DNA from 3 places in the Gracilibacillus salinarum genome. Region 3 is predicted to be linked to each of the others. Evidence: riboswitches for the same ligand, from Rfam matches in the RefSeq annotation. Region 3 holds a riboswitch; each other region holds the start of a gene.
What was found. Region 3 has a riboswitch for S-adenosylmethionine ahead of MUN87_RS09795 (PLP-dependent aspartate aminotransferase family protein). Riboswitches for the same ligand answer to the same signal wherever they lie in the genome.
Positions count from the first base shown of each region.

Region 1: linked by a shared signal. The riboswitch ahead of cysP (sulfate permease) and the one ahead of MUN87_RS09795 (PLP-dependent aspartate aminotransferase family protein) in region 3 are both predicted to bind S-adenosylmethionine.
Region 2: linked by a shared signal. The riboswitch ahead of MUN87_RS10985 (phosphoadenylyl-sulfate reductase) and the one ahead of MUN87_RS09795 (PLP-dependent aspartate aminotransferase family protein) in region 3 are both predicted to bind S-adenosylmethionine.

Region 1 is NZ_CP095071.1:1,129,003-1,136,268, reverse strand. It holds gene MUN87_RS05600 (aminotransferase class I/II-fold pyridoxal phosphate-dependent enzyme) at 1-197, opposite strand, end outside; gene MUN87_RS05595 (methionine biosynthesis PLP-dependent protein) at 198-1,283, opposite strand; SAM riboswitch class I at 1,360-1,461, opposite strand; SAM riboswitch class I at 1,626-1,727, shown strand; gene cysP (sulfate permease) at 1,850-2,947, shown strand; gene cobA (uroporphyrinogen-III C-methyltransferase) at 2,907-3,665, shown strand; gene MUN87_RS05580 (hypothetical protein) at 3,854-4,165, opposite strand; gene MUN87_RS05575 (cell wall hydrolase) at 4,286-4,717, shown strand; gene MUN87_RS05570 (MDR family MFS transporter) at 5,031-6,509, opposite strand; gene MUN87_RS05565 (serine hydrolase domain-containing protein) at 6,653-7,266, shown strand, end outside.
Region 2 is NZ_CP095071.1:2,376,980-2,384,245, reverse strand. It holds gene cysI (assimilatory sulfite reductase (NADPH) hemoprotein subunit) at 1-118, opposite strand, end outside; gene MUN87_RS10990 (assimilatory sulfite reductase (NADPH) flavoprotein subunit) at 132-1,931, opposite strand; gene MUN87_RS10985 (phosphoadenylyl-sulfate reductase) at 1,995-2,723, opposite strand; SAM riboswitch class I at 2,797-2,914, opposite strand; gene MUN87_RS10980 (STAS domain-containing protein) at 3,071-3,886, opposite strand; gene MUN87_RS10975 (winged helix-turn-helix transcriptional regulator) at 4,047-4,376, shown strand; gene MUN87_RS10970 (aldo/keto reductase family protein) at 5,198-6,139, opposite strand; gene MUN87_RS10965 (sensor histidine kinase) at 6,318-7,266, shown strand, end outside.
Region 3 is NZ_CP095071.1:2,106,890-2,114,155, reverse strand. It holds gene MUN87_RS09815 (sensor histidine kinase) at 1-241, shown strand, start outside; gene MUN87_RS09810 (response regulator transcription factor) at 238-867, shown strand; gene MUN87_RS09805 (YpmS family protein) at 1,028-1,636, opposite strand; gene MUN87_RS09800 (SGNH/GDSL hydrolase family protein) at 1,649-2,539, opposite strand; gene MUN87_RS09795 (PLP-dependent aspartate aminotransferase family protein) at 2,798-4,468, opposite strand; SAM riboswitch class I at 4,549-4,655, opposite strand; gene MUN87_RS09790 (Hsp20/alpha crystallin family protein) at 4,915-5,370, shown strand; gene cls (cardiolipin synthase) at 5,452-6,894, shown strand; gene MUN87_RS09780 (ABC-F family ATP-binding cassette domain-containing protein) at 7,018-7,266, shown strand, end outside.

The DNA.
Region 1 (7,266 bases), 980 kb from region 3:
TTGGCAATCGTTGCTTCAAGCTGATCACGAGTTGGATTACCTGAGCGGCTGTAATCATATGGACCGAATTCGTGTAACTCTTGCTGGTGGTAAGTGGAAGATACATAGATTGGCGGATTTACTGCTCCTGTATATTTTTCATGATATCCTTGCTGATTTCCTCCATGTGCTAGTAACGTTTCTTTTTTATGTGTCATTTATTTCCCTCCTAATGCTTGGTCTAAATCTGCTTTAAGGTCTTCGATATTCTCAATCCCTACGGAAAAACGTAGTAATGTGTCGCTAATTCCACGACGCTCTAATTCATCTTTGGGGATATCCGCATGTGTCTGGGTGGTTGGATAGGTGATGAAACTCTCCACACCACCGAGACTTTCGGCAAAAGAAATGACTTTTAATTGTTCGAGAAATGGTGCAATTAAACTGTTATCAGTAACCCGAAAACTGATCATTGCTCCTTTGCCTGGATATAAGACATCATTCACTTGACTGTGCTCCCGCAGGAAAGCTGCTAAAATCTGAGCGTTTTGTTGTTGACGTTCTAAACGTAACGTGAGGGTTTTCATACCTCTAATCAGTAACATACTATCCAGGGGAGATAACACGGCTCCTATCGCATTATGTAAATAGAAGAGCTTCTCGCCAAGTTCATGGTCCTTGACGACGACAAGTCCAGCTAAGACATCGTTATGCCCGCCAAGGTACTTCGTTGCAGAATGTATTACTATATCTGCACCTTCCGTCAATGGCTGCTGTAAGTATGGCGTATAGAACGTATTATCGACAATTAACAGGACATCATGCTTTTTGGCAATGGCAGCCATATACTGGATGTCAATCTCCATTAATAATGGATTAGTTGGAGTTTCGATAAAGATTGCTTTCGTATTTTGGGTGATATGTCGTTCCATATTCTCTGGACTGACATATACTGGTGTAACACGATAAGATTGCTGCAAGTGTTGAAATAATCGGTAACTGCCACCGTATATGTCTTCCGTTACGAGAATCTCGTCTCCATGTTTAAATAAGGAGAACACTAATTGGATGGCCGCCATACCTGAAGAACAGGCAAATCCTTGAACGCCTTTCTCCAGTGACGCAATTGCTTCTTCGACAATTTCCCGTGTGGGGTTGGCGGTACGCGTATAATCGTATCCAGTCGACTGTCCAAGCGTTGGATGCTGATACGCAGTAGATAAATAGATTGGTGCTTCTACTGCACCTGTTCGTGGATCTTTTCTGTTGCCAATTTGGGCAAGAATAGTTTCAATTTGATTCATATTATGTACATCCTTTCTATAAATAAAAAAAGAGGTCTTCGATAAGTAGAAGACCTCCTTTATATCAGGCAGCATTCTCTTATCTTTGGCAAAAACCATCTGGAATTAGCACCATACAATATGCTTGCTGGTTGCTGAGGTATCATCGGGCCAGTCCCTAAACCTCTCTTGATAAGATTATATTTTTAATGGAAAATTAATACATTAATTGTACCTTATTTAGGAAGAAATTACAACAGTAATACAAAAAAATATTTTTATGGAATCCATTGACAATCCTTGTTCTATCTATTATAGTAAGTACAACACAAATTCAGTGGAAAATTATGAAAATAGTATAGCATCTTATCGAGAGAGAAGGAGGGAACTGGCCCTGTGAATTCTCAGCAACAGGCTTTATACGCACTGTGCTAAATCCAGCAGGTATATCTTGACAGATAAGTGGAACAGCCTCCTACTTCATCGTCAAGTAGGATTTTTTATAGGTATTAATCCGAGTTTTCAGATGGGTAATAGTGTAATAGTAATAAAATTTGACAGACAATAGCTGAAAGTTGGGATGAAAGATGTTAACGATAGTAGCGGTTTTAGCTGCATGTTTGTTTGCTTTTAATATTGGAGCAAGCGGATCAGCAGCAAGTATGAGTATTGCTTATGGATCAAAAGTAATAAAAAAGCGGAAGCATGCATTATGGATTGCTGGAGCAGGTGCCATAACAGGTGCTGTTTTAGGAGGAGAGCATGTAACGAAGACGCTCGGTAAAGGAATTATTCCGGAATCAATATTGGATGTGAAAGTAGCCTGTATTATATTAGTCGTATCTGCTTTCACATTACTCATTACAAATTACATCGGCATCCCGCTATCAACTAGTGAAGTGACTGTAGGAGCTATTATTGGTGTTGGGATAAGCTATCAACAATTGCATTTCCAGAACATATTGATGATTGTTTCATTCTGGTTGATTGTTCCTTTAGCAGCTTTTTTGATCACATTATGCTTAGAAAAATTAAGAAATAAAATTGCCAAACGATTTACGATTCGGCCACCGGTAAAGGTATTAGCCTTTTTATTGATTATAACTGGTGCGATCGAAGCAGTTGCAGCCGGAATGAATAATGTTGCAAATGCATTAGGCCCGCTAGTGGGGGCAGGTATTGCATCTATGGAAACAGGCTTACCATTAATGGCGCTAGTTGTAGCGTTGGGAAGTATTTTTTTCGGTGGCAGAGTGATCGAAACCAACGCAAAAAAGATTACTTCCTTGTCACTGGGAAATGGTGTTGTCATTTCAGGAGCTACTGGTGGACTCGTCATTGGTGCTTCGTTACTCGGTATTCCGATTCCGATGACACAGGTAACGACATCCGCGATTGTAGGTATTGGAGCAAGCAAAGATGTTTCCTCCGTTTGGAAGCAAAAGGTGATTCATCAAATTGCGAAAGTATGGGTCACTTCACCGATTGTCTCTCTAGTTATCTCTTTTATATTGACAGAGATTCTTGTACAACAAAGTTTTGAACAGGTCGTATTAGTAGTATTAGCGATCGTAGCAACTTATATTTTAGTAAGATACAGAGAAAAACCTGCAAAAGCAATGACAGGAAAAGGATGGGATCAACATGGGGAAAGTGTATTTAGTGGGAGCCGGACCAGGAGATGAAGAATTAATTACAGTAAAAGGCGTTCGAGCGATTAAAGAAGCAGATGTGATTCTGTATGATCGACTCGTTAATCATTCATTATTAGATTATGCCAAAGCAGATGCTGAACTGATTTTTTGTGGAAAGATGCCTCGAAAACATGGATTGATACAAGAAAAAATAAACGAGCAATTGATTTACCATGCCGGAAAAGGAAAAACGGTTACGAGATTAAAAGGAGGGGACCCCTTTATCTTCGGACGTGGAGGGGAAGAAGCACTGCATTTAGAAGAACATCAAATAGCGTACGAGGTAGTGCCAGGCATTACGTCTGCTATAAGTGCTGCTGCTTATGCAGGGATCCCGCTTACCCACAGGACAATCAGCGGTTCAGTCAGCTTTATCAATGGTTCTGATCCAGATGGAAAAACCGATGAAGAATGGCGTCACTTAGCACTGGGTGCTGATACACTTTGTTTTTATATGGGTGTGAGAAAATTTCCGATTATTTGTGAGAAATTAATGCAAGCTGGTCTGAAAGAAACAACGCCAGTATCGATCATTCACTGGGGAACATTCTCGCATCAAAAATCAATTGTAGCTGATTTGATTACGGTATCTGACAGGTTAGATGAGATTAGTAATCCGTCAATGATAGTAGTTGGGGAAGTCGTACGATTAAGAGAAAAAATCCGTTGGTTTGAAGAACAGAAGGAATCGATTCAATCTTTCAGTTAAAAAGGATGACTAGTGATTTTATCATTACTAGTCATTTTTTTGATAAGTCAAGAAAGTATAAATTTTGGGCTATATGATGTTCGCTGACAGAAACGGCCACGTCCGGCTCCAGCGCCCAGAGACTAGGCGACTTCGCGAAATCGCCCTACGATAAGTCATCATCGAATCGCAAGCTCACCGTGATTCCTTTATCTCAGTTGATTCGCTCCACTCGCTACGCCTCTAAACGGGCGCTTGCGCCTTTGTTCTGCATTTCTAAGTTGTTCCTGGTCTTTATCCCAGTTCCATGTTGGATTTAGTCTTTCAATTAGCTGCTGGAGCTGTGCTTCTGTTAAATCCTGTTGACCGGTGGAATGATTAAGATAGGACTTTAATTCCCATTCTCCGCCTTTCTTATTTTCGAGTGCTTTCCACTTTACTGTAAATACATATTCCTGATTGGCAATGATGGCGTGGAATAGTAAGATGTCATTATGCAGAATAAAATTACTTAATTCCATCTAAAACACCTCCTTATCATCAGTATAGCATATACCGGAACCGATTACATAGGAAGTTGGCCATTGGACATTCATCATTTTAGCACCCTTGAATATAAAGGGAATAGAGGAGGTATTCTAATGGCAGTAATTAAGGCGAATGATGCAGACGTCAAGTTGTTGGCAAGATTAATGAGAGCGGAAGCTGAAGGTGATGGCCAGCTTGGCATGTTAATGGTTGGTAATGTTGGCGTTAACCGTGTAAGAGCAGCTTGTTTAGATTTCACTGACATTAATTCGATTAATCGGATGGTATATCAGAGTCCAGGAGGATTTGAAGCGACGCAGAAAGGCTATTTTTATCAAAGAGCCAGGGAGAAAGATATTCGCTTAGCAAGAAGGTCTATCAATGGCGAACGTACACATCCCGCTTCTAACTCTCTGTGGTTTTTTAGACCTGAGGGGAGTTGTCCCGAGCAATGGTATGGTCAATGGAATACAGGCCGGTATAAAAGTCATTGCTTTTTTTCGCCAACCAATGCCGATTGCCCAACTGTTTTTCAAACATTTTAAATGTAGAACTGGGATACGCCAATCCCAGTTCTTTTCGTCAGTCAGAAAGTATATAAGCACAGTCACAGCAGTGATCATATGAACATGGAGCTGAGTTCCTGTAATATGGATTCTGTTAACTAGGTCTGTATGGCAAAATGGTCATTTTGATATAGATTATCTGCTTAGCAAAGCTCCGGAAATAGGCCCCGCAGGACGTGGACGCTTGGCTGAAGCGGTATCCCAGTATATTAAATATCTCAATATGGATGCTTGGCTAGCGATGGCTAGACATAATCTATATTATAGGAAATTGTATTGAGAGCTCCTTTATTCAAGATGATTTATTTACGTTGACGTGAGGGAAAAACCAGAGAATAATGAAGGTTAACGTTCCGATCACGAATAATCCTGTATAAACAGTATGTAATGCATAAGTTAAACCTTCTTGCATCGCTTCAAGTGTGTCTGCAGGAATGGAATCGCGCATACCTTCATCTAACAATACATCTGTACTGGCAATTTCGAGCTCTTCTCCTTTTTGCTGATAGTAACTTTTTAATTGAATGTTTAGAATACCACCTAGTAAAGCTGCGCCAACTGCACTGCCGATAATTCGCATAAACATATTAAGGCTTGTTGCCACTCCACGAGCACGCCAGGAAACGGTATTTTGAATGGAGACAATGAAGGTGGTAGACGATAACCCCATTCCAACACCGACGATAAAGGAACTTATTCCAGCATAGATAGGCCCCTTGTCTGCATCTAAAAGAAAAAACAGGAATGTGCCAATAAATAATGCGAGTCCACCTGCGAATGCTGTAAATCGAAAGCCTATTTTAAGTACGAGATGTCCTGCCAGCGTCGCTGAAATGGGCCAGCCAATTGATAGTGTGCTTAATGTAAATCCAGCCACAATAGCTGACTCTCCCATAACACCTTGTACATATGTTGGAAGAAAACTGGACAAACCTAGAATAATCATTCCTGATAATAACGTGGCCAAATTAGCGATTACAATCAATTTATTTTTCCATAAATAGAGCGGCATCATCGCGGCCTTTGCTCGTCGCTCTTGCCATATAAATAAGCAAATAGAAAGGAAAAACAAGATGATCAAGCTAATATTTTCAATTGATAACCAAGCCCAGCCTGAACCTGCTTGTACAAAGACGATAATTAATGCAGAAATGGCCACGAAAAATAGACTGGAACCAAGATAATCGACATCCTTCTGTTCGCTGTCCACCTTCTCATGAAAGAATAACACTACACCGAGTAGACCTATTATTCCGATCGGAATGTTCATCCAGAAGATCCAAGCCCAATCAATAAATTGTACGATAATACCGCCGATTAAAGGCCCCACTACTGAGGATATGCCCCAAACACTAGCGAGATAACCTTGTACTTTTGCTCTTTCTTCGACGGTATACATATCACCGACAATGGTTGTAACAATAGGCTGAATGGCACCGGCGCCGAGTCCTTGTATAAGACGAAAAACGATTAGTGCTCCCATGGTCGGGGCGAAACCGCATAAAATAGTTCCAATTAAAAAAATAAGTACACCAATGATAAATACAGGTTTTCTGCCAAATAAATCTGCTAGTTTTCCATATATCATAGTCGTTACTGCCTGCATTAACAGAAAGCTTGAAAACACCCAGCTGTACAAGCTGAATCCACCAAGATCCGCTACAATATTAGGCATTGCCGTTGCGACAATGGTACCTTCAATAGCAGCCATAAACATGGATAACACCAGTGAAGCAAGTACCAATGGTCGTTTTGTTTGCTGATCTACCATTAAGCATCTGTCCTTTATTTATAGTCTTTTTCTATTGTAACAGAAATTCACCAATATATAGCTGTTGAAGTAATTTAAAGGCTATGCAGGAAAGATTTATGATATGATAAAGAAAGCGATATCAAAGAAGAGGAAGGATACATATGTTACAGACACGATTAGACGATTTACTGAAGAAATTTGTTGCGAACGGCCCAACCGGTGTCGGTTTATCTGTTCAAAAAGAAAGTAAGATCATGTATGAGAATTATGTCGGTTATGCGAATCTGGATAAAGAAAAAAAGATCAATGCTCAAACGATTTATCGAATTTATTCTATGTCCAAAATTGTAACTTGTGTAGCAGCACTTCAACTGTGGGAGAAAGGTGAATTTCTGTTGACAGATCCGTTATCGGATTATTTACCAGAATTTAAAGACATGAACGTAATGGAGGGTGACAAGCTAGTCAAAGCGGAAAGCCCGATAACGATTAAAGATTTGTTTATGATGACATCCGGTATTACCTATGGCGGAAATGGAACAGAGGTGGAGCGGATGACAAGCCAAGTTATGCAGGAAGCACATGCTGCCGAACAGACAAAAGGAGTATCACAACTGCGGTTATTTGCTGAAAAAATCAGTAGTAATCCACTTGCTTTTCATCCTGGTACTCATTGGAGGTATGGCTTAAGTCACGATATTTTGGGGGGGTTGATTGAAGTGATAACAGGGCTATCCTTTGCGGATTATTTACATACGTACATTTTTACGCCACT
Region 2 (7,266 bases), 270 kb from region 3:
CTTCGGAAATGGCTGAAGTGATAGGATCTTGCAGGCCTTCTTCAATCGTACCTCGTAAATAGCGACTTTCGACTTTCAATTTTTCCATTGGATCTAGATTATTAGAATTGTTTCCCATTGTATTTTCCCCCCTAATACACGTCTCGTTGATATCTCTTCTCTTGTTTTAATTTATTGATGTATTCTGTCGCCTGTTCTTGTGACAGCTTCCCTTGTTCACTGACAATGGCGAGCAGTGCCTCATGAACATCTTTAGCCATTCGTTTCTCATCCCCGCATACGAAGAAATAAGCCCCTGCTTCTAGCCATTCATACAATTGTTGAGCATTTTCCTTCATGCGGTGCTGTACGTAAACTTTCTCCTCAGTATCTCTTGAGAAGGCTACATCCATTTTGCTTAAAAAGCCTTTGTTCAGCCAATTTTGCCAATCAACTTGATAAAGGAAATCAGAGCGGAAATGCTGATCGCCAAAGAATAGCCATGTTTTTCCTTTTAGTTCTAATTCTTCACGTTCTTCAATATAACCTCTAAAAGGCGCAACTCCAGTACCTGGTCCCACCATAATTACCGGTGTTTCTTCATCAAATGGGAATTTGAAATTTGGATTTTTGTGTACATAGACATTTAACTGATCACCTGGCTTGATTCTGTCTGCTATTTCTCCGGAACAAACACCATTGCGATCACGTCCATGTGTATTGTATCGAACTGTTGCAATAGTTAAATGCACTTCATCCTCATTTGCTTTGTAGCTGCTTGAAATCGAATATTGTCTCGCTGGAATCTTACGTAAAATCTGCATAAGTAAAGATGGTTCAAATGGTGCAGGTGGATAATCGATAATTAGATCAAATAAGTCGCGGCCATCGATATACGATTTTACTTGCTCTGGTTCAGCGAGAAGCTTGGTCAGCTTTTCGTTCTCAAAATGTGCTGCCGCTTTCTCCAGCAAGCCTTTCGTTAATCTAGTAATCTCAAATATAGAAGTTAACGCTTCCTGTACAGATCGTATTTCTCCTTGTTTATTAATCGGAATTGTTTGTTCAGGATTCCATTTAAACTCGTTTATAATTTGCTGTACGAGTGTTGGATCATTTTTCGGATAGATAGCTAAGCAATCACCTGGTTCATAGCTTAAATTGGAACCATCTAACGCAATTTCTATATGTCTTGTCTCTTTGTTAGATCCTTGACCGCTAAGTTTAATATTATCTAATACTTCTGCAGTATAAGGATTACTCTTTGAATATATCGGTTGTTCTGCTGGGGTTGGCTCCGTAACGGTAGCATTAGCTCCTGACTCGTTTTCTTGTTTCATGTAGTCGAGTACACCTGCAAACCATTCCTCAGCTAGTTCTTCATAATCGACATCACAATCCACGCGTGGGTGGATTCGTGTAGCTCCTAGCTCCTCGAGTCGTTTGTCAAAATCTTTACCAGTTTGACAGAAATGCTCATAGGATTCGTCCCCTAATGATAAGACGGCAAAGTTCACGTTATCCAATTTTGGCGCTTTTCGACCATGGAGAAATTCATGGAATTGAATCGCATTATCAGGCGGATCTCCTTCGCCGTGGGTTGCTGTAACAATGAATAAGTCTTCTGCTTCTTTTAATTTTTTTGGTTTATAATCGTCCATACAGGAGATGGTAACATCCCTTTGGATTGATTTGAGTTGCCCCGATAATTTCTCCGCAAGCTCTTGGCTGTTACCTGTTTCGGATCCGTAAAGAATCGTTGCCGTTCTCGTTGCCACTGGCTGGGTGGCAGTTTGTTCGGGAGCAGGTGCCGCCTGGCTAGCGTTAGCCTGAGAGGCGGCTAAATATCCTGCTAGCCAATTCTTCTGTGCATCTGTCAATGTTGGGAGCAGCTGATTTAAGATTTCGGTCTGTTTCTGATCAAAGGGACTATTTACTACTTGTAATGTCAACGCGTTCACCTCTTTAAATAATTAATCCGATAGATTTACTTTGTTATAGCCATAAAAAAATAGTTATTTTGCCGACTGCGGAGCAACGTGAAGTCCGCATTCTGTTTTATTGAAATTGGCCCATCTGCCTGCACGTTCATCTTCGTTATCCAATACTTTGGACGTACAAGGTATACAGCCAATGCTCGGATAGTTCTCATCATGAAGTGAGTTGTAAGGTAATTGATGATCTTTAATGTAGTTCCAAACATCATCCCAAGTCCAATGAATTAATGGACATACCTTTACAGATTCGAACCTGTCATCTTTATTAATAAAGTCGGTATTAGCTCTTGAAGGTGATTGAGCTCTTCTCAGACCAGATATCCAGGCTGTCGCTCCACTCAGCACTTCTTCAAGCGGTTTTATCTTACGAATGTAGCAGCATTGATTAGGATCGCGGCTCCATAGGGCGGAACCATATTGTTCCCGCTGTTCGTCGACTGTAAGAGAAGGTTCTTTCATGACGATATCCAGTTTTGGATATTTTTCCTTCACTTCGTCGATTAAATCATAGGTTTCTTGGAAATGGAGACCAGTATCTAAAAATACCAATTTGGCATCTGGTTTCACATTCGCAATCAAATCTATCATTACCATACTCTCAGCACCAAAACTACAAGCATAGACAAGTGAGTCACCATACGTCTGATAAGCCCAATTAAGGATACCTTGTGCACCTTTGGTTGGGTCCGATGCAGATGGTTCCTCATGATTTAAAGGACTGTCGCTATAGTTTGCGTAAGTCAACATGATTGCATCCTCCTTATTAAAAAAACCTTCCTATCGGTCTGTGATAAGAAGGTTGTCAGTGTATCAGCATTCCTTCTTATCTTCCGGTTGCAACATATTCGTTACACCGCAGGATTTGGCACAGTGTTTATTCCATACAACCTGTTGCCGAGATTTCATTGGGCCTGCCCCTCCATCTCTCTGGATAAGAATTCCATTCATTTTCATTTAATAACATAGTAAATGTTATAGCGCTAAATGTCAATACAGATACATGTAAAAATTGTAAAAATCATCATTTGTTTTTGCTTATTCGATCTGTTTCGTGGACTGCTGCAGTTTCTGGAAACTTGTAATACCAGTTTGTATTAAGCTCTATCAGGGTGTTTGATTAATGATTCCAAGGCATCTTTAACAGTTTGAAATACTTGTTTATTTTTTAATTTTTCACTAAGCAATGAGGAGTGCATGGCTGATTGACTTCTTATTCCAGTAAATATTATCGTCAAACCAATTAGCTCCATCAGTTGTACCGTATAAAAAAGGTTATAGATACCAGAGTCGGTTACAGTTTTTATCCCAGTAAAATCAAAAATCACGTAATCCATTTTCGTTTCTGCAATGTGATGGATAGTAGTGTTGATTAAAAGTATTGTCTTGTTATCATCCAGTGTACCAATTAACGGACAAATATCAATATCATCGTCCACTTTTATAATAGGTACGGGAAGGTCTTGTGCATGTTTATTGTCTGAACGAGGAGGCAGAGATTCCTGGTGAGAATCAAGATAGCCATGGATAAACCCTGCATTGTAAAACAAAATGATTTCATCTATTGTTTTTCTTATGCCATCATATTCGTAATTGGGGAATTTGTGCAACATTTTCTCCTCCAATAAGTGCTGAATAATATGGGCGCTAATATAAGGAAAACAATCGATCATCTGCAGGAAAATACGTTGATCTGTTATAACATGCCCTTTTTTATATCCGATTTCTTTTATATTGTCTAAAACAGCTTCCCCTGTCGTAATAGGTAACTTCTTACTGATTAAGTAGATTAGACTTTGCAACAGAACAGTCAGCTGTTCTGATTGTTGATGATCGTTAAGTGACGAGACAATTAGTTGCCTCTTATCTTTCATCCAGTTTGAAACCTGTTCTTTTGATACGGGTGAGGTCACATATTGCACTCCTTTCTGTAGAAACGTGCGTTTGGTTTTGTATTGGTAAACGGCGACAAAACGTTGTCTATCCTAAAAAAAATAGCATCACTTACTAGTTTATAAGATTAAAAGAATATTTAAAGTGGTATATTTATATATACCTTATAAGGAGCGATAGATGATGAATCAGAACTTGGAGAGTATAAAGGTGACTTTAGATGTTGTTTGTGGAAAATGGAAAGCAGTTATTTTGTTAACCCTTTATGAGGAAGGTACTTTACGTTTTGGTGAATTAAAGAAGCAGATCCCGTTAATCAATCATCAGACGTTGATCAAACAGCTAAAAGAATTAGAAAACGATAGGTTAATCAAGAAGAAGTCCTATCAGGTTGTACCTCCCAAAGTAGAATATTCATTAACAGACTATGGACAAAGTATCAAAGGTTTATTATATAAAATGATAGAATGGGGGGAGCAGCACAGCGAGCAGAACAAAACACCTTCCTGAGGAATAATGTCGACATTCCCATTTATGTAATCTAACAAAATGAGTGATCAAGATAAATGTAACAATTTATAAGTAATACAGCGTAGAAGCAAACTGCGCAGCAACTTTAGCGATAGATCATTTTGAAATAGATAATGTGCAGGGATACCGCTCCGTCCAACCACTCCGCGTCCTGCGGGGCACGGCTGGAGCTAGGCAACTACCCGAATTACTTCACTGCTGCCTTGCACCGAGAAAGCCTACTTCGAAGCGTTACTAGTAGACGCAGGTGCAGACGTAGTGGATCTCCAGCACCTGCACAATCCCGCGGGAGTCTCCGTGGTTGGCCTACGCTAATATTTAGGCTCTACAACTGATGTAGGTTGTAGTATTTTTGAGTGTTATTCATAAACGTTCATCCTACACTACTACTAGAATAATGCCTAGAACTGTTGCTTTTGATTATTGCAATCGTTGTAGCACTTCCCTTAAGCGTAGGAAATAGGCGGAGACTCCTCATGCCTCAGCGCGAGCTGAAGATCCACTTGGTAAAGAAAAGAATTTTCTTTACCAAGTTAGCTGAAGCCGTGCCCACAGGACGCGGAGCCTATTTCCGGAGCTTTGCCAAGCACATTAAAAATATCAAAATGACCAAATCGAAATAAAATGTTTTCCTATTCATATGATCACGCTTTTTCTAGATCTGTTTTAGAACTTACTTCGCAGTATATCCATACTACATAAATGCAAAGCCGAGTGTAATACGAACAAATGAGAATTCGTGTTACACTCGGCTTTTGTTGTGTCTGGAATTTTTCTCCCGACTCTATTTGTCTACTTATCTATTGCAGGATTTCTTCTACTTTTGCCAATGCCTCCGGTGATAGTTCGATGCCAGACGCTTGCACATTCTCTTCAATTTGTTCTGGTCGGCTTGCCCCTATTAATGCGCTGGATACGTTCGGTTGGCGAAGAATCCATGCAATAGCTAATTGGGCAAGTGATAGGTTTTCGTTGGCTGCGACATTTTTTAACGCTTCGACACGCTCTAAGTTATCATCCGTCAACTTACGAGATAGATTTATGTTGTCCTGCGCGGCTCGGCTATCGGACGGGATAGACGCTCCTTTTTTGTATTTGCCGGTTAAGATCCCCTGCGCTAAAGGAGAAAAAACGACTTGGCCGATGCCGTGCTTTTCACTGACCGGAATAATTTCTTGTTCAATATTACGGTGGAGCATACTGTAATTTGGCTGGTTGACCACAATACGATCTAAAAGTTTCTGATCAGCCAAATGGATGGCTTCTGTCATTTGCTCTGCTGTCCATTCACTGACGCCAATATATAAAACCTTACCTTGCCGTATCAAATCATCCAATGCTCGTAATGTCTCTTCAATCGGTGTGTCTGGATGATAGCGATGACAATAGTAAAGGTCGACGTAATCCAAACCTAATCGCTGCAAACTGGCATCGCATTGCTCCATAATGTGTTTACGTGACAAGCCTTGATCATTGGGACCATCTCCCATTTTCCCAAATACTTTGGTTGCAAGAACATAGGAACTGCGCGGGTATTTACGTAATGCTCTCCCTACGACTTTTTCTGCCTCTCCCCGCATGTAAACATTGGCAGTATCAAAGAAATTGATCCCGAGTTCATACGCCTTATCAATAGATGCCTCGGCATTCTTTTCAGCTACATAACCCCCGTATGTAAGCCAGCTGCCTAAACTTATTTCACTCACCTTCAGTCCAGTATTGCCTAAATGTCGATATTGCATGGAAATACCTCCTAATATTAAGCGTTTACATTATTATAAAAGATAGTTGAATAAGTTGCGAATAATCTGATCCTTTACTTGAAATTATTTTATTAATAATAATTTCATATAATCCTGTAATTTCCAATCGTTTATGATATATTTAGCTTGAATATATAGTGATCACGGAGGTTTTTTAGTGGGATTCTGGATATGGTTTCTGCTTTGGATATTAACTTGGTCTGGTGCGATTTGGCTGGAATGGTGGCATGGATCGGTTGCTATCACATATTTGCTATTAATGATGGCGTTGTTTTTTGCTGTTTTTTTCTTTACCTCTATGGGCGAAAGAGTTTTCGGGGTTCTCTGGTTTGTTCTGATTGTAATTGTTTCAGTTGCGTTTATATGGCCGGTTAATGCCGTTTTTAATCCTTTTGTCTTACTAATGTTCTGTTTCATTCTAGCTATTATGATAAGGCGAGCAGAGGGCTGGTCCTTATACTTATTGGTTGCCGCGTGGTTACTGGCGTTATTTGGCCTGCATATACAATATAGTTCAACATCTATTATTCTATTTTTCTTATTATTGAGTACGTCTTTATTCCTCTTTGTTTATTATTACAAACAACATGTAGTGGATCAACATGACATATCTTTACGTTATCAAGCATTGCTGCAAACGTATCGACAACTAAAGCGTGACTCTGTTGCGAAAGAACAATGGACTCGACAGCAGGAAAGGGTCTTTATTGGCAGGGAGATTCATGATCGTGTCGGGCACACCCTTACAAATCTGTTAATGCAAATTGAAATATTACGTTTGCAAAATGATAACAAAGATTTAGAGCAACTAAAACAATTAACTCAAGAAAGTTTATCTGAAACAAGGAAAGCAGTAAGGGCATTGCAAGATGATAATGAGACCGGCTTAGCAGCTATTCTTCATCTTATTCGGAAGTTAGAGGCAGAGCAATACATATCGATACAATTCTCCATGAAACAAAACGTTCTTTCCGTTGTATTAAATCCGGATCAGGCTGTTGTATTATATCGGGCGATTCAGGAAGCTTTAACAAATGTGATGCGACATAGTTCAGATAAAGAAGCGGTAATTGTATTGGAAGTACCTGGTTTGTCCATTTTTCGGT
Region 3 (7,266 bases):
GAAGGCGTCATTAGTCGAAGTTTTGCTAATGGAACGGGATGATTTTCTTATATTGCGAATTTCGGATAATGGAATCGGATTTGATGTAGAGGAAAAACAGCATAACTCCTACGGTCTTACCAATATGTATGAGCGTGCTGCTGAAATAGGGGCTCGTCTCAATATTGTCAGTTTGGAGAACGAAGGAACAAAGATAGAAATTCGTGTACCACTAATGAGCGAAGAAGGTGAGAAGGAATGATTCGCGTCTTATTTGTTGATGATCATGAGATGGTTCGGATCGGAGTCAGTGCATATTTAACGACACAGGAAGATATTGACGTAATCGCTGAAGCGGAAAATGGCCAGGATGCGGTTGATTTAGCGTTATCCTTGCGTCCGGATGTGATCTTGATGGATCTTGTTATGGACGGGATGGATGGCATTGAAGCGACCAGGCAGATTATCGCGAAGTGGCCAGAGGCAAAAATCTTAATCGTGACCAGTTTTATTGATGATGACAAAGTGTATCCTGCCTTAGAAGCAGGCGCCACCAGCTATCTGTTGAAGACGTCCAAGGCAGACGTGATTGCGAGAGCGATTCGTGATACCTATAATGGAGAGTCTGTATTGGAAAAAGAAGTGACAGCAAAAATGATGGCGAAGTTCTCCTCCTCTCATGATGTGCCGCTTCATGACAGTCTGACAAAAAGAGAGATGGAAATCCTGCTGTTAATTGCTGAAGGGAAGACAAACCAGGAGATTGCTGATCAGCTATTTATCGCTTTGAAAACAGCGAAAGTACATGTCAGCAACATCCTCAGTAAGCTCGAAGTGCAGGACCGCACACAAGCAGCTGTCTATGTGTATCAAAATAATTTATTGTAAAAGAAATCCCGCTCCGATGGAAGCGGGATTTTTGTTGAAGTGGCCATAAAATGATGAAAAGTGGCCATAAAACCGCATGAAGTGGCCATAAAGTATCGAAAAGTGGCCATAAAACAGACGAAAGTGACCATAAAACACGTCAAAGTGGCCATAAAACTTGCTATAACCCCAAAGTAGCATTAGGAATTTTAATGCGGAAGGAGATATTGTCATTCGCCAGGTCAATTTGTTGGGCACGCACTCGGAAGTTGCTGTCTAAGTTCATTTGTGTGACAGCAATGTAGATCTGTTCTTCTTTAGGATCGATCGTAATCCATTCCGGTGTTTCGACGCGACTGCTGACATATTGCAAAATCCGATCCTCTGGTAACCGTAATAAGCCAAGAGACATTCCGGTTGCTTGCAAAATGATGTCACCATTTTGCTGGACTTGCGGTTCGAATTTTATATTGACGGGAACTTCACTTGAAAAAGCCTCAATCGTTCCCATTAAATGTACTTGTTCATCGAATTTAACGGTATACTGAATATTCTCGCCAAGCTTCGGTAATTTATCGATATATGCATTGACCAGTTCGTTCAAATTCGATTTGCTCGAACGAATGGTGAATTCTGCACCTGCTTCATCCTCAATAAATACTTGTTCCGGCTCTTCAGCACTCGGAGCTGGCCAGAAAATAAACAGTACAATTGCCAAAAGCAAAGCCAGGTTAATCGATACTAACGTAATAAATAATTTTCTCCAGTTCCTCACTTTTTTTTCTGCCATGTTGGTCATCCTTTATTCTTCTTCTGCTTGTCGTAAGTTATTTTCCAGATAGGTAATAACACGTTCCGCAATTAACTGATAGCCACGATGATTCGGGTGGAAATTATCATCAGCGTAAACATTCTCTGTTTCGTTCTGAAAAACGTCCTGCATTGGTATATATTGCACCTGTTCGAATTGGTTGGTTACTTCTAAACTTTTGTTGTTCCATCTGGTGATGATTTGATTTAATGCTTCAATTTCACCGAAATATTGTTCGAATGGATTGAAAAAACCAATTAAATAAATCTTGGCATCTGGCTGTAATGACGTGATCTTATCAAAAATAGCTGTAAGCCGTTCTCCGTATGGTCCTCGTCCTTCAATAAAAGGTTCCTCCGTAAGGTTTACGAAATTATCCTTCATTATTTTCATGATATCATTAGCACCGATCGTAATTAAGACCGTATCAGCTTTTTTAAGGGAATCTTGAATTTCTTCTTGTTCCAGTCGTTTTAATAAATGATCGGTACGATTACCGCGTTTTCCGAAATTATCGATGGAAACATTAATGCTCTGGTTATCAAGCTGCTCTTCTAAGACACCAACATATCCACCGTTTTCTTCCTCGTCTCCAACACCTTGTGTCAACGAATCCCCAATAGCGACAATATGTGCATCTTTTTTGAAGAAATGAAGAGCTTCCATCACTGCCTCACGGACGTGTGAAGAAATCGAGCTGTCTTCTTCTGGTTCTTCAGTTTGTTCCTCTTCAGCGGTTTCGTCCTCTGATTCTGTCTGATTATTTGTTGTCTCGTCGGTCGTGTTTGAATGTTCTTGCGGATCTGATGGCCAATTAAAATAAACAACCACCGTGATCGCAGCAATCAGTAATACGACCAGCATTAATACCTTTTTCCTCATGGTCAACACCTACAGTTATAAATCTTATCCTTATTAAGTATACCCGTCCATTTATGATTGCTAACATGTGTTATAGAATATGCATGTTAACGATTGAAAATGAGTCAATTTGTGAAATGATACGAATTGTATCATATATAATCTGACCGTGTTAAGAAAATTCGTTATAAAAAAGCATAAGACCGCAAACCGGAATGGCCTGCGGTCTCACATATATATATTTATCTTGGGGAGATAAATAACGATAGTCAGGGAGAGTTACTCTCCTCGGCGCAAGCGGTCTGCCTCATAAAATGGGCATTTGTTCTCGACAACGACTTGTCCGTTTGCTTCCGCCTTCTCTTTTACAGCAGGTTCTGTCTGCCCTTCAGCAAACCAGATGATTTTGGCTTGGTTTGTATAAGCAGCAGCTGCTTCTTTTTGATTTAAAATGTATAATATATCAATCTCACCGTCTGCTTGATCGGCTTCGGTGATGTGATAACCTAATTTAGATAATTTGCTGAGTGCTTCCGATTCTTCGATTGAGCCAGCCACTGCGATGGTCTTCGGACGAATATCGCCATTCTCTCTCGCAAGTGGGGAAGATAATGCCCAGGAAATGGCTTTCTCTGCACCCGTTGAAATAGTTGGTTCGCTCTCTGTTGCAACGGCTATCGCCTGATCTAAGTCCGCGATAATATCTTCAGCTGTTTCAATACCTACAGAAAGGCGAATTAATTCTTCTGTAACACCAGATTTCTTCAATTCTTCCTTCGACAATTGCTGGTGAGTAGTGGATGCTGGATGAATAATTAATGATTTCGCATCACCCACATTGGCAACATGAGACCATAATTGTACATGATCTATCACTTTTCGTCCAGTTTCTCTACCACCCTTTATACCAAAGACGATCATAGAACCAAAAAGGTTACAAAAATATTTTTTTGCTAATGTGTGGGAAGGGTGATCCTCGAGTCCAGGATAAGAAACCCATTCCACTTGTGGATGATTTTTCAGGTAATGCGCAACAGCTTCGGTATTCTCACTATGACGTTTCACTCTTAAATGCAACGTTTCAAGACCTTGTAAGAAATAAAAAGCATTCTGCGGGCTTAATGATGGACCAATATCTCTTAGCAATTGGACTCGAAGTTTAATCGCAAATGCCGGTGGCCCAATATCAATTCCGAAGCGAATACCATTATACGAATCATCCGGTTCGGTAAAACCAGGGAATCGGTCACTATTCCAATTAAATCGTCCACTGTCTACCACAATCCCACCGATGGAAGTTCCGTGTCCGCCAATCCATTTGGTAGCGGAGTGCACGACAATGTCAGCTCCCCAGCTAATTGGTTTGCACACATATGGAGTAGCAAAGGTATTATCGATGATAAGTGGTACGCCATTTTCATGAGCGATGTCTGCGACTGCTTCGATATCAAGTACATGTAAGCTAGGGTTGGTAATCACTTCACCATAGACAGCTTTTGTCTTGTCCGTGATCGCATCTCTGAAATTATCAGGATTGGTACCATCGACGAACTTCACGTTAATACCGTATTTAGGTAAAGTTGTGTTAAACAGGTTGTAAGTCCCGCCATACAAATTGCTGTCTGCTACAATTTCATCACCAGCATTGGCCAGATTCAGAATGGCGAGTGTAATAGCAGATGCACCTGAAGCAGTGCCAACAGCTGCAACGCCATCTTCTAATAAAGCAATACGCTGTTCGAAGACGTCGACCGTTGGATTCATGATACGTGAATAAATATTGCCCATTTCTGCTAGAGCAAAAAGATTTTGGGCATGCTCGGTGTTGTTGAATACATAAGAAGTAGTTTGATAGATTGGTACTGCACGTGCATTGGTTGCAGGATCAACTTGTTGGCCGCCATGCAATAAATTGGTTTCACTTCCTGGAAACTGAAACGGATTTGTCATTGATGTACCTCCTTTAAACTAATAAAAAAACCTCTTCTCACCGAGAGTAAGAAGAGGTTGCTTATGTAAGTTCAGTCCTCCTCTTATCTTTCAGGTCAAACCTGTAGGATTTAGCACCTTTTCAACAAAAAAATTGACGGTTGCCGGGCTTCGCAGGGCCTATTCCCTCTGCCGCTCGAAATAAGAGTTTGTATCTATTGAATTGTCTACATTATAAGTCATCTATTGCCAAGCGTCAACAAATTTATCAGAATTTTGCGAAGAACAGTAATCTTGGCGGTTTAACATAAACTTTATCAAGGGATAAACAGACGATCACTCCCCGATACGCTTCGCCAGCAATCAGTGGCGATCAAAAATCCCCACCAATTGAAGTCTCCTTTTATGATCATTTTTCGTTCGCTATGCATAGGATAAAGTGGGTAAAGAGACCAGGAGGGATGAACATGTCACAAAAAGGTGGAAAGAATGAGTGGGGCGAAGATCTTATCAAGAAACTAGATGCATTCCTTTATGAAAAACCAAATCGCAATGTAATGGAAACGATTGACAGTTTCTTTGAACAGGTAAAGATGCCAAAACAGATTCCCGCAGATGTTGTGGAGACAGACGATGAGTGGATCGTTCGTGTTGATTTGCCAGGGGTAAAAAAAGAACAGATCAAGTTGAAATTGCTAGGCAATCAAATATCTGTATCCGTTGAACAGGAAGAGGAAACCGATCAGCAACAACAATCATATCAATATCATCATAAGGAAAGAAGACAGCAACGCAAACAGCGGACGATCACCTTACCATATGCAGTCGATAAAAAAACAGCCAAGGCAAGTTTTCAAGATGGCGTATTGGAAATAAGAGGGCCAAAAAATCAAGCAGAGGATGACGCTCTAAGTATTGACTGAGCTAATAGCAATTGCTATTAGCTTGCTCATAATTGTGCTATATTAGGAATAGACGAGTTTATTAAAAAAGGAGGTTTTCGTTTGGCGATTACCCAGCTCATTATCAGTTTTTTGTTGGTATTTAATATTGTCTTATCATTAACTATCATCTTCCTTGAGCGAAAAAATGCCACAGCGACTTGGGCTTGGATCATGGTGTTAACCTTCATTCCGATATTTGGATTTATTTTATATCTTATTTTTGGAAGAAAGTTAAGCAACAAAACGATTTTTACTTGGGATACCAAAAGTAAATTAGGGGTAAAAAAAGCTGTGCAGCACCAATTGCGGGAGATAGAGAACGGTGATTTCTTTATTAATGATCCCCGTTTGTATTCCTATAAGGATTTATTTTATTTACATTTGCGTAATAATGATGCGATTTTCACACAGGACAATGCAGTCAATATTTTTACAGATGGTAATCGTAAGTTTAACTCGTTATTAGATGACATCGAACAAGCGACAGACCATATCCATTTACTTTATTACATAGTAAGGTCTGATCAGCTCGGAGTCCGACTTGCAGAAGCATTGATTAGGAAAGCGAAAGAAGGGGTGGAAGTACGTTTCCTTTATGATGATCTTGGTTCGAGAACATTAAGCAGAAAATTAGTCCGCAAAATGCGACATGCTGGTGCAGAGGTAGAAGGATTCTTCCCGCCATTAATTCCAAAGGTCAATCTTAAAATCAATCACCGTAACCACCGGAAATTGGTGATTATTGATGGGAAAGTAGGCTATATCGGTGGTTTCAATATTGGTGATGAATACCTTGGACAGGATAAAAGATTTGGCTATTGGCGTGATACGCACTTACGGATTGAGGGAAGTGCCGTTAAGAATTTACAGACTCGTTTTATATTAGACTGGAATCAGGCCTCGCGTCACGATATTGAATATGATGAGCGTTATTACGATGCTGTGCCAATGGGACACGCCGGTATGCAAATTGTTTCAAGTGGACCGGATTCAGACTGGGAGCAAATTAAGCATGGTTATATTAAGATGATCATGTCAGCAAAAGAGTATGTGTATATACAAACCCCTTATTTCATACCAGATGAAAGTCTGCTCGATGCTCTGAGAATAGCTTGTCTTTCCGGAGTAGATGTCCGAATTATGATCCCGAACAAGCCAGATCATCCGTTTGTCTATTGGGCAACCTATTCATATATTGGTGAACTATTAAAAGCCGGTGCAACGGTTTATATTTATCAAAAAGGCTTCCTGCATGCTAAAATGATAGTAGTGGATAGTAAGATTGCCTCCATCGGAACGGCAAATATTGATGTGAGGAGTTTCCGTCTCAATTTTGAGGTGAATGCCTTCTTATATAATGAAACACTTGCAGAAATGCTGGTAGATGAATTTGAGAAAGATATGGAATATGTAACTACGTTAACCTTGCCACTGTATCAAAAACGGTCACTCTGGATTCGTACGAAAGAATCGATTGCAAGGTTAATATCGCCAATCCTGTAAAAAGAACTTGGCAGCAGCTAAGTTCTTTTTCGCAGATGGTCCACCATCATTGTAAAAAGTAGATGTCACAACTCTTAAATATAGCTTGCAATCAAATGAACCACAGGCGAAAGGATCGATAGAATGCGCACGTTAAAAGTAGAAGAACTTGTGAAAACATACGGTGACAAATCGTTATTTGATCATATTTCCTTTTCGATCACGGATCAGGACCGAATTGGACTGATCGGTGTCAATGGAACAGGAAAGTCAACCTTGCTGAAAGTACTGGCAGGCATGGACCAGGCGGAGCAAGGAACGATTGATCATCCGAATGACTACCACATTGAATATTTAGATCAGGAGCCTCGTCTTGCTGAAGGCGACACGGTA